DNA from 3 places in the Mesorhizobium sp. M6A.T.Cr.TU.014.01.1.1 genome. Region 3 is predicted to be linked to each of the others. Evidence: riboswitches for the same ligand, from Rfam matches in the RefSeq annotation. Region 3 holds a riboswitch; each other region holds the start of a gene.

Region 1 (3,272 bases), on a different contig from region 3:
AGCGTCGAGCATTCGATTAGCCGCAGATCCTCGTCGCGGCATTCGCCGGGCAGCAGCGCCAGTTTTATGCCACGCGCGCGGGCGGTCGAGGCGAGCTGGTCGCAGCCATAGCGCCACCAGTCGTAGCCACCGAGGATGCGAACCAAAATAACCTTCGCGTGGCGGGCGACGCTGTCGACCCAGAGATCGACGGACATCGGATGGCGCAGATCGCGTAGAGCCGCCAGCCGCATCGACGGCAGGCGATCCGCGTCCGCCTTCCACGCCGCCGCCAAGCCGGCCAGATCGCTGTCGGTGAAGGACAGCGCCACGATATCCGCAGGCGTCTGCCTGAGATCGACAGGCTCGGCGAGATCGTCGAGCGAGGCGGATGTTGTGGTGAGGATGTGCATCGCGGCTCGTGCCTGAGGTCAGCCGGCGAGGATACGCTCGATTGCCGGGCGGTTCAGCCCTTTCAGGCCGATGACGACGAGGCGCGAGCGGCGGTCGTCGTCGGCGGTCCAGGCGCGGTCGTAATAGTGATTGACGCGCGGACCGACGGCCTGCAGCAACAGCCGCATCGGCTTGCCGCCAACCTCGACAAACCCTTTCACGCGCAGCACGTTTTCTTCCTCCGCCGCGGTGGCGACGCGCAAAGCCAGCTCATCGGGATTGGCGATCGACGGAATGTCGATGACGAACGAGTCGAAATCGTCGTGCTCGTGGTCAAGCTCGTCGTCGTGGTGGGTCTTGCGGTTCTCGATGTCGTCCTCGACGGCAAGGCCGAGGCCGAGCAGCACAGACGGATCGACCTTGCCCTGCGAGGTCGGCACGATCTTGACGGCGCGCGCGGTGTGCTCGCCGATGATGGCATTGGCGCGGGCCGAGCCGGCGGCGTCCATCAGGTCGCTCTTCGACAATATGATCAGGTCGGCGCAAGCCAGCTGGTCCTCGAACACCTCCTCGACCGGATCGTCGTGGTCGAGCGTCTCGTCCTGCGCGCGCTGCGCCTGCAGGGCGTACATGTCGTTGGCAACGCGGCCATCAGCCAGCGCCGGTCCGTCGACGACGGCGATGACGCCGTCGACCGTCACCCGGCTCTTGACCGTCGGCCACTGGAAGGCCTGGACCAGCGGCTTGGGCAGAGCGAGGCCGGAGGTTTCGATCAGGATATGGTCGACCCTCGGCGTCAGCGACAGGATCTGATCGAGCGCCGGGACGAAATCATCGGCGACGGTGCAGCAGATGCAGCCATTGGCCAGCTCGACGATGTTTTCCTCGGGGCAGGTGTCGATGCCGCAGCCTTTGAGGATCTCGCCGTCGATGCCGATGTCGCCGAACTCGTTGACTATGATGGCCAGCCGCTTGCCCCCGGCGTTTTCGAGCAGATGGCGGATCAGCGTCGTCTTGCCGGCGCCGAGGAAGCCGGTGACGACGGTGCAGGGCACGCGGGAGACGGAAGCGGTCATATCTGGTCCTTCAAAAGGTCGAGGGGAGGGACGCGGGCGACGAGGCCGCGCTTCAGGCAATCGGGGCGGCCGCGCCATGGAATGAGGCCGTCGGTCGAGGTGGCGAAGAGCTTTGCGCCAGCGACGAGATCGGCGCCGCTTGTCGCGGTCAGGTCGCCGAAGACATAGCTCCAGCAGCCGTCGCGCAGGATCGCGGCGCTCAGCCGGCGCTTGCAGTTGCCGAGGCATTCGACGGTGCGGATGCGGATATTTTCGCCTGAAGCGGCGCGGCGCGTGTCTTCAGCAAGCAGTTCGCCGGCGCGGGGATGGCCATCGGAGCCGGTCTCATTGCGGCAGGAGGCGCAGATGATCACGGTAACGCCGGCCAAGGCATCACAATCGCCGGACAATACGCCCGCTGTCTCAGCCGAAAAACTGCTGTCGCGTTCCAAATCAGGCTCCTTGCCCGGAAAACCCGCCAGGCGATCGGATTCTTATGTCCTAGACGGCAGGTCTCCTGGCTCGCGGGTCATCGCCTTGGTGCCGCCTTCCCGGGACCGTCCCAGTGGTTTTCGGCCTTGGCTCGTCGCTTACAGTTGCGGGGACAGCCGCGGATTTGAAATCGGAATTTCGCACCGCATTCCCTCTTGGCTCCTCCCTTTGCCGAGAGGAGACCGTCTGGACCGGATTTAGGCTTGTGGAGGCAGTCGTGTCAACGCACGTCTACGAGGCGGCAATGTTGGCGAGCACGGGCCCCAGATCGCCGGCCGGCGTCACCTCGATGCGTTCCAGGCCGAGCCAGCCCTGCATCAGCTTCAATTCCTCGAAAAGCTTAGCAGCGGTTTGCGGCGGGGCGCCGGGCTCGGCATAGGCGGCATGGACGCGCAGCACGCCGGCGGGACGGTCGGCCTTGAGGTCGATGCGCGCCACGATCCTTTCGCCGAGCAGGAACGGCAGCACATAGTAACCGTACTGGCGCTTTTCGGCAGGGGTATAGATCTCGATGCGATAGCGGAAGTCGAACAGTCTTTCCGTTCGGGAGCGCTCGAAGACGACAGGATCGAACGGCGCGAGCAGGGCGCGCGCCTCGATCCGGCGCGGAAAACGGGCGTCCTTGTGCAGATAGGCAGGCTTGTCCCAACCTTCGACGCGAACCGGCAAAAGATCACCTGCCTCGACCAGTTCCTCGATGCGGCCCTTGATGTCGGCGGGAGAGAGACGAAAATAGTCGCGCAGGTCTCCCGCTGTCGCGACGCCGTGGGCGCGGGCGGAAATGCGCAGCAATTCGCGATGCGCATCCTCAGGGGAGGGCACCGGCAAGCTGAGTATTGCCGGCGGCAGCACCCGTTCCGGCAGATCATAAAGCCGCTCGAAGCCACGACGTGATGCCGTGGTGATGCGGCCGGCCCAGAACAGCCATTCAAAAGCGTGCTTGGCGTCGCTCCAGCCCCACCAACCGCCGTTTCCCTTTTGGCCTTCGAGAGCCGACGCGGCGAGCGGGCCGCGCGATACAACCTCGCGATAAATGTCTTCAATGTAAGTGGTGCGTTCGCGCCCCCACTTGGCCAGCCCATTATACATTTCCTCGCCGCGCTCGGCCCGTTCCATGCGCCAGCGCATCAGCGGATAGGTTTCGACCGGTAGAAAAGAGGCTTCATGCGCCCAGTATTCGAAGACCGTGCGCTTGCGCGTCACGGCGGCGTTGTCGAGCAGCGCAAGCGGGTAGGGGCCAAGCCGCGAATAGAGCGGCATATAGTGGGCACGCACCACTGCGCTGACGGAATCGATCTGCAGCAGGCCGGTGCGGGCAAGGACGCGGGCCAGATGGCGGCGATTGGGCGTGCC
Region 2 (3,272 bases), on a different contig from region 3:
AGCCGCCACCGTCCTGGTAATCGAGCAGGATCAGGAACTGCGGATTGCGGGAGGCGACCGTTTCCCAATCCGTATTGCCCCAGCTCGTCTGCATGTCGGCCATGATGTTGTCGCCGCCGGCAGCGGCGATCATGGCGCTGGGGATCGCGAACTTGCCTGATGTGAAGGGTTTGTCTTCGCCGGAGTCGTAAAGAAATACGCGCGTTCCCTTGTGGTCGCCAACCTTCGCCGTGATATCGGCGAGTTGCGCTTTCCAGTCCGAAACAAGTTTTTTCGCCTCGGCTTCCTTGTCGAAAATCCTGCCCAGCTTTTCGATGTCGTCGTAGAGCAGGTCCATTGAGGCGGCGGGGCGGTTGTTGTCGAGATGGACGCAGCTTTCCGTCAGCACCAGCGTCTTGATACCGTGCGGGACCAGCGTATCGGGCGTCACCTCGCCGCCCGGCTTCATGCCGTAGTACCAGCCGGCGAAGAAGAAATCGGGCTCGACGGCGACGAGGTTTTCAATTGTCGGATACTTTGGCGCGAGTTCCGGGATCGAGCCCTGCTCGGCCTTGAATTCCGGACCGACCTTGTACCATCCGGTGATGCCGGTCAGGCCGACGATCGACGGTTGCAGCCCCAGCGCGAAGGCCATCTCGGCCATGTTCATATCCTGGATGACGGCGCGCTTCGGCGCGGCGTCGAACGTCAGCGGCGTGCCGCAGCTGTCAACAGTTACCGGAAAAGCAAAGGCGGTCACCGGGAAAGCGAGGGAGGCGAAAGACAATGCGAGGCGTTTCACGAATATTGCTCCTTGGTCAAATCGGAATGTGAAGAGGCACGGTTCGGAACGTCGAATACCGTGAGTTCGCGGTCTTCGGTGGGATGGCGCAGCCGAAGCACGTCGACGCCGAAAATCTGGCGGATCAACTGCTTGGTCAGCGCCTCGCGCGGACCGGCGAGTGCCTGCAGGCGGGCCTCGTTCATCACCGCGACCCTGGTGGCAAATGGTGTGACCAGCGACAGATCATGAAGCACCGCCACGACGGTCATGCCAAACTGCGATACGAGTTCGAGAAGCTCGCTGCGGGCGCGCGGATCGAGATGATTGGTCGGTTCATCGAGGAACAGGATCTTAGGCTCCTGGGCGATGGCGCGTGCCAGCTGGGCGCGTTGCCGCTCGCCACCGGACAGCGAGCCGATCGTGCGGCCGAGCAGCGGCAGCAGGCCGGTTCTGCGAAGCGCTTCGACGACGATGTCGCGTTGCTCGCTCCTCCGTCGCAAGCCGGCATGCGGGACGCGGCCAAGCTCGACGTAGTCGATCACGGCAAGCCGCGGATCAGGCTGATCGGTCTGGCCGACGACAGCCATGTGCAGCGCCCGCTCGGCGGCCGAAAACGTCTCCAGCCGGCGTCCGGAAAATCTCACATCTCCCGCGCTTGGCCGCAGGGTGCCGCATAGCATGCGCAACAGCGTCGTCTTGCCGGCGCCGTTGGGACCGATGATTGCGAGGCGATCGCCCGCCGCCACCGAAAGGCTGACCGCGCTGACCAGGCATTGGCCATTCGCCGTCGCGCTCAGCTCACGCGCTTCAAGAAGAGGCTGGGAGGCGTCCAACTTACCGTCACTTTCTCAATGGCGACGGAAGGAAGCTGGACGGACCGGCCGACAAGACCGATGCCCACGTCTCCTCCCGGCACACCCCGTCCGGTCAACTCATGCTGATGGCAGGTCTCCTGGCTCGCGGGTCTTTGCGCCATCCTGCCTTCCCAGCCTTGCCGGCCAGTGGCATTTCGGATTTTGCTCGCCGCTTACAGTTGCGGGGGCAGCCACGGCCTCGATCCGAAGATCTCACCGTGTTCCCTTTTCACCCCTTGCCTTTCGACTCGGGGACCATCACTCAGCCACCCTAGTTTTCCGCCAATCACAGCGCAATAAATTTCCAGGGTTGGAACAGCCGATGGAGCAAAGGGTCTTATCAGTAGGGGCCATATGAATCTCGTTATGTAATAACGTTACTATGTAAAAGACGTTGCTTGCTCCTGTCAAGCTCTTTCGACCGACGCCTTCGACTTGCCGGCCGCCGTTGCTCGCGATTTGCGCAGTGCGCAATTTCGATCAAACTGCCTCCACCAGGAAACGGCACGATGACCTGCCGACGCGAAGACCCGAGACCATAGCAAGGAGCCATATGAACCCGACCGAGAAAGCGCTGTGGTTCGTCGAAAGCCATCTGCCGGAAGCGATCTCTCTCGAAGATGTCGCCAACAGCAGCGGTGTTTCGCGCTTTCACGTGACGCGGGCCTTTGGGGCTGCGACCGGCCGTTCGGTGATGGGCTACATGCGTTCGCGCCGGCTGACCGAAGCGGCGCGCAAGCTCGCCGCCGGCGCACCCGACATTCTCTCGCTCGCGCTCGACACCGGCTACGCTTCGCATGAGGCCTTCACCCGTGCCTTCCGCGACCAATTCGGCACCACGCCGGAACTGGTGCGCGCGCAAGGCTCGCTCGACAATCTCGCTCTCGTGGAGCCGATCCTGATGAACCAGTCTTTCCTCACCGATCTCGACCCGCCGCGTTTTGAGACCAGCCGGCCGTTTCTCATCGCCGGTCTCGGCGAACGCTACAGCTGCGAAACCAGCGCCGGCATCCCGATGCAATGGCAGCGGTTCGGCCCGTATATCGGCAATATTCCAGGCGAGATCGGCGACGTCGCCTATGGCGTCTGCGTCAACGGCGACGACACCGGCAATTTCGACTACATCGCCGGCGTCGAGGTGTCCGATTTTTCGGACCTGCCGAGGGAGTTTTCGCGCGTGCGCGTGCCGGCGCAGAAATACGCCGTGTTCGCCCATCGTGACCACATCTCGACCATCCGCCGCACGGTCAACACGATCTGGAACAAATGGCTGCCGGCCTCCGGGCACGAGATCGCCGATGTGCCCGAATTCGAGCGCTACGGCCCCGAATTCGATCCACGCAGCGGCAATGGCGGGCTGGAAATCTGGATACCGGTGAAGGGGTGAAGCGCGGCCAGCCAAGGGCAATTGCTTCAGACAAATGATGCTTCCAGCTTGTGTTGGAGATCATTGTCGAGGCGCGCTCCGCCCGGTTTTTGCCTTCTCCCCTTGTGGGAGAAGGTGTCGCCGAAGGCGACGGATGAGGGGTGCTCCAGCCTGGCGCCGATGGCGTTCCGTCCAGCACCCCTCAACCGTCTCGGCGCTGCGCGCCGATCCACCTTCTCCCACAAGGAGGGCTTTGCACGGGGAGCGAAGTGGATTTCGGTGGTCAGTG
Region 3 (3,272 bases):
CGAAGCCGTGTATGAGTTGTCGGCCGCAGCGGCCGGCTGGTTGGCGCCGTTCGATCCATAGTTGTCGCTACCGGCAAAAGCGCTGCCGGAGATGGCCAGAATGGCGGCGGTGGCAAGAACAATCTTCTTCATTTCCAATACTCCTGAATTTCTAAAGATCCCCAGCGGCGGACCTGCCGCCGCTCTGTCTTCTTGTTTGACCATGATCTTTTCCGAAAACCGGTTTCCACTTTTCGGGATCATGGTCTGGGCTCAGCTGTTAGTTGTTGCCGAAAAGGTTGCGGTCGGCGCCCTGGACGGCGGGCTTTTCAGCGTGAGCCGGCTTCTGAATGGAAGCCGTGTACGAGCTGTCGACCGCAGCGGTCGGCTGGTTGGCGCCGTTGGACCCATAATGGTCGCTGCCGGCAAAGGCGCTGCCGGTGATGGCCAGAACGGCGACGGCAGTAAGAGCAATCTTTTTCATTTTTGGTACTCCAGTATCTTAGTTTTCCGTCCGGCTAGCGGCGTGTCTTGGAAGGAATTCGCGTCGTTCGGACAGCCCCGATGTGGGAAGGCCATCCCGCAGATTCCAATCACGAAGTTGTTCCGTGTGGACCAAGAATCTACACCTTGAAATTGTACCAGACGCTTCTACAGGCGCTGCTTTATCTTTTATTTTCAAAGGTTTATGCCAAAGTCGCCATTTGACGATTTGACGGATTGGCGGACTTGCGTTCACAGCGTCATGCACGCATTGTCAACAGAAACGAACCGTTCGGTTCGATTTTAGAAGCGGCTAATAGTCACTTTTGGAAACTGTTAACCTTCTTTGCCTCCGCCGCGGGTCGGAATTCGATGTCACGGCGGCCGACAATGGCGGCCGAAAAAATGGGTTTCAGCCCTGCAATTACCAACCTGCACGTTTCGCGGGCCGTGTCGCGCCGCATGGATACGATGTCGCTTTCATGCCGACAGCCAGCTGGCCGTCATGATTAGATGACGCCATCTCAGGTGCCGCTTGGTGACGACGAAGCGGAGAATTGGGAAGCCGGTCAAATCCCGGCGCTGCCCCCGCAACGGTGGTGGAGTTCAAGTCGCAACGGGAGACCACTGGGCCACAAGCCTGGGAAGGTGTCGCGACTGTCCGCAAGGACACTCCAGAGCCCGGAAACCAGCCCGAGGTGTCTAGACTCGACTGATCGCGGTGGGCGGTCAAGAGGTGGATGATGCATGTCTGGCCTGTCGCCGGCGTGCAAGCGATCCCTCCTCAATCACCACCAGTTCAGTCTTTGGAGCGACATGCGTCCATCTGGACGCATAAAGTACGCTCCAAGACTTTGAATTGCGCATCGTGCTTTCCGAAATCGATTCCGATTTCGGGCCGATGCGACGGCTATGAGGACAGGACATGGATTCGCGCAACGACATGCTGAGGCTCTTGCACGGCCGCAGGCAAGGCTATTCGCTCGAGCAGCCCTTCTACACCGATCCCGATTTCTTCAAGCTCGACATGGAGCTGATCTGGTATCGCGATTGGCTGTTCATCGGCCACGATTGCGAGTTGCCGAAGCCGGGCAGCTACATCACCGCCCAGATCGGCGACTATCCGGTCGTGCTGGTCCGCGACCAGCAAGGCAAGATCAATGCCTTCCACAATTCCTGCCGGCATCGCGGCAGCCGCGTCTGCAACGCCGACAAGGGCACGGCGGCAAAGCTCGTCTGCCCCTATCACCAGTGGACCTACGAGCTAGACGGCCGGCTCTTGTTCGCCCGCCAGATGGCGGACGGCTTCGACAAGAGCCAGTTCGGCCTCAAGCCGGTGGCTTGCGAAAGTGTCGGCGGCTACATCTTCATCTGCCTGGCCAAGGAGCCCGCCGATTTCGCGCCGATGCGCGCCATGATCGAGCCTTACCTGCTGCCGCACCGGCTGCGCGAGGCAAAGGTCGCCTTCGAATCGACCATCGTCGAGAAGGGCAATTGGAAGCTCGTCTGGGAGAACAACCGCGAGTGCTATCATTGCGCCGGCAATCATCCGGAACTGTGCAAGACATTCCCGGAAGCGCCGACCGTGACCGGCGTGCAGGGCGCCGACAGCGATCCTGAGATGCTGGCGCACTGGGCGAAATGCGAGGCGGCGGGCCTGCCGAGCAAGTTCCGCATCGATCCGGCCGGGCAATACCGCGCCACCCGCGCACCGCTGCTGCGCGACGCTGTCAGCTATACGATGACGGGAACACGCGCCGTGAAGAAGAACCTTTCCGACAGCGTTTCGACCGACCGTGTCGGCTCGCTGCTGCTCTATCACTATCCGACGACCTGGAACCACATCCTCGGCGATCATGCGGTCACCTTCCGCGTGTTGCCGATCAGCGCCACGGAAACCGCCGTGACAACCAAATGGCTCGTCCATAAGGACGCGGTCGAAGGCGTCGACTACGACCTTGCCGAACTCACCCATGTATGGACCGAGACCAACGACCAGGACCGCCGCATCGTCGAGGAAAACGCCTTCGGCATCCTGTCGCCGGCCTATGAGCCCGGCCCTTATTCGGAACTGCATGAGGGCGGCGTCATCCAGTTCGTCGAATGGTACGCCTCCTTCATCGGGCCGCGCCTAGCCGAGGACGGCCGGCCGGCATTGCGCAGCGTCGCCTGAGAGAAACGTGAAGAGATGAACGCAATGACGGACCTCGGGCTCTACCGCCATCTCGACGAGATGGCGCCCTGGAACGACAGGCTCCAGGTGCTGGAGGTGATCGGCGTCAGCGACGAGGCGCCTGACGTGAAGACCTTCACCTTCCGCTCCGACAACCAGACCTGGTTCCGCTACAGACCGGGCCAGTTCGTGACGTTGGAATTGCCGACCATCGACGGCCCGCTGATGCGGACCTATACGCTGTCGTCCTCGCCGTCGCGCCCGTTCTCGATCACTGTGACGGCGAAGGCGCAGGCCGGCAGTCTAGGCACGCGCTGGATGTTCGACAATCTGAAGCCCGGCGTTCATGTAAAAGCCTATGGGCCGACGGGCGACTTTTCGCTGCATAGCCATCCCGCGGCCAAGTATCTGTTCATTTCGGCCGGCTCCGGAGTGACGCCGATGATGTCGATGTTGCGCTGGCTGAACGACTGCGCGCCATGGACCGATGTCGGCTTCGTCAACTGCGCGCGAAAGCCCGAGGAGATCATCTTCCGCAAGGAGCTCGAGCTGCTGGGCAGCCGCATGCCGGGCCTCACGCTTGGCTTCATGATCGAGGAGCGCTCCAGCCGCGAGGGCTGGTTCGGCCATATGGGCC

The links. Region 3 has a riboswitch for cobalamin ahead of EN885_RS14360 (aromatic ring-hydroxylating dioxygenase subunit alpha). Riboswitches for the same ligand answer to the same signal wherever they lie in the genome.
Region 1: linked by a shared signal. The riboswitch ahead of EN885_RS23340 (DUF1636 family protein) and the one ahead of EN885_RS14360 (aromatic ring-hydroxylating dioxygenase subunit alpha) in region 3 are both predicted to bind cobalamin.
Region 2: linked by a shared signal. The riboswitch ahead of EN885_RS23005 (ABC transporter ATP-binding protein) and the one ahead of EN885_RS14360 (aromatic ring-hydroxylating dioxygenase subunit alpha) in region 3 are both predicted to bind cobalamin.

The regions. Positions count from the first base shown of each region.
Region 1 is NZ_RZPG01000022.1:69,277-72,548, forward strand. It holds partial or broken gene EN885_RS23330 (cobaltochelatase subunit CobN) at 1-392, opposite strand, end outside; gene cobW (cobalamin biosynthesis protein CobW) at 411-1,448, opposite strand; gene EN885_RS23340 (DUF1636 family protein) at 1,445-1,879, opposite strand; cobalamin riboswitch at 1,917-2,121, opposite strand; gene EN885_RS23345 (winged helix-turn-helix domain-containing protein) at 2,151-3,272, opposite strand, start outside.
Region 2 is NZ_RZPG01000022.1:178-3,449, reverse strand. It holds gene EN885_RS23010 (ABC transporter substrate-binding protein) at 1-781, opposite strand, end outside; gene EN885_RS23005 (ABC transporter ATP-binding protein) at 778-1,596, opposite strand; cobalamin riboswitch at 1,688-1,892, opposite strand; gene EN885_RS23000 (AraC family transcriptional regulator) at 2,171-3,004, shown strand.
Region 3 is NZ_RZPG01000011.1:26,071-29,342, reverse strand. It holds gene EN885_RS14370 (DUF680 domain-containing protein) at 1-132, opposite strand, end outside; gene EN885_RS14365 (DUF680 domain-containing protein) at 260-463, opposite strand; cobalamin riboswitch at 972-1,174, shown strand; gene EN885_RS14360 (aromatic ring-hydroxylating dioxygenase subunit alpha) at 1,388-2,635, shown strand; gene EN885_RS14355 (hybrid-cluster NAD(P)-dependent oxidoreductase) at 2,660-3,272, shown strand, end outside.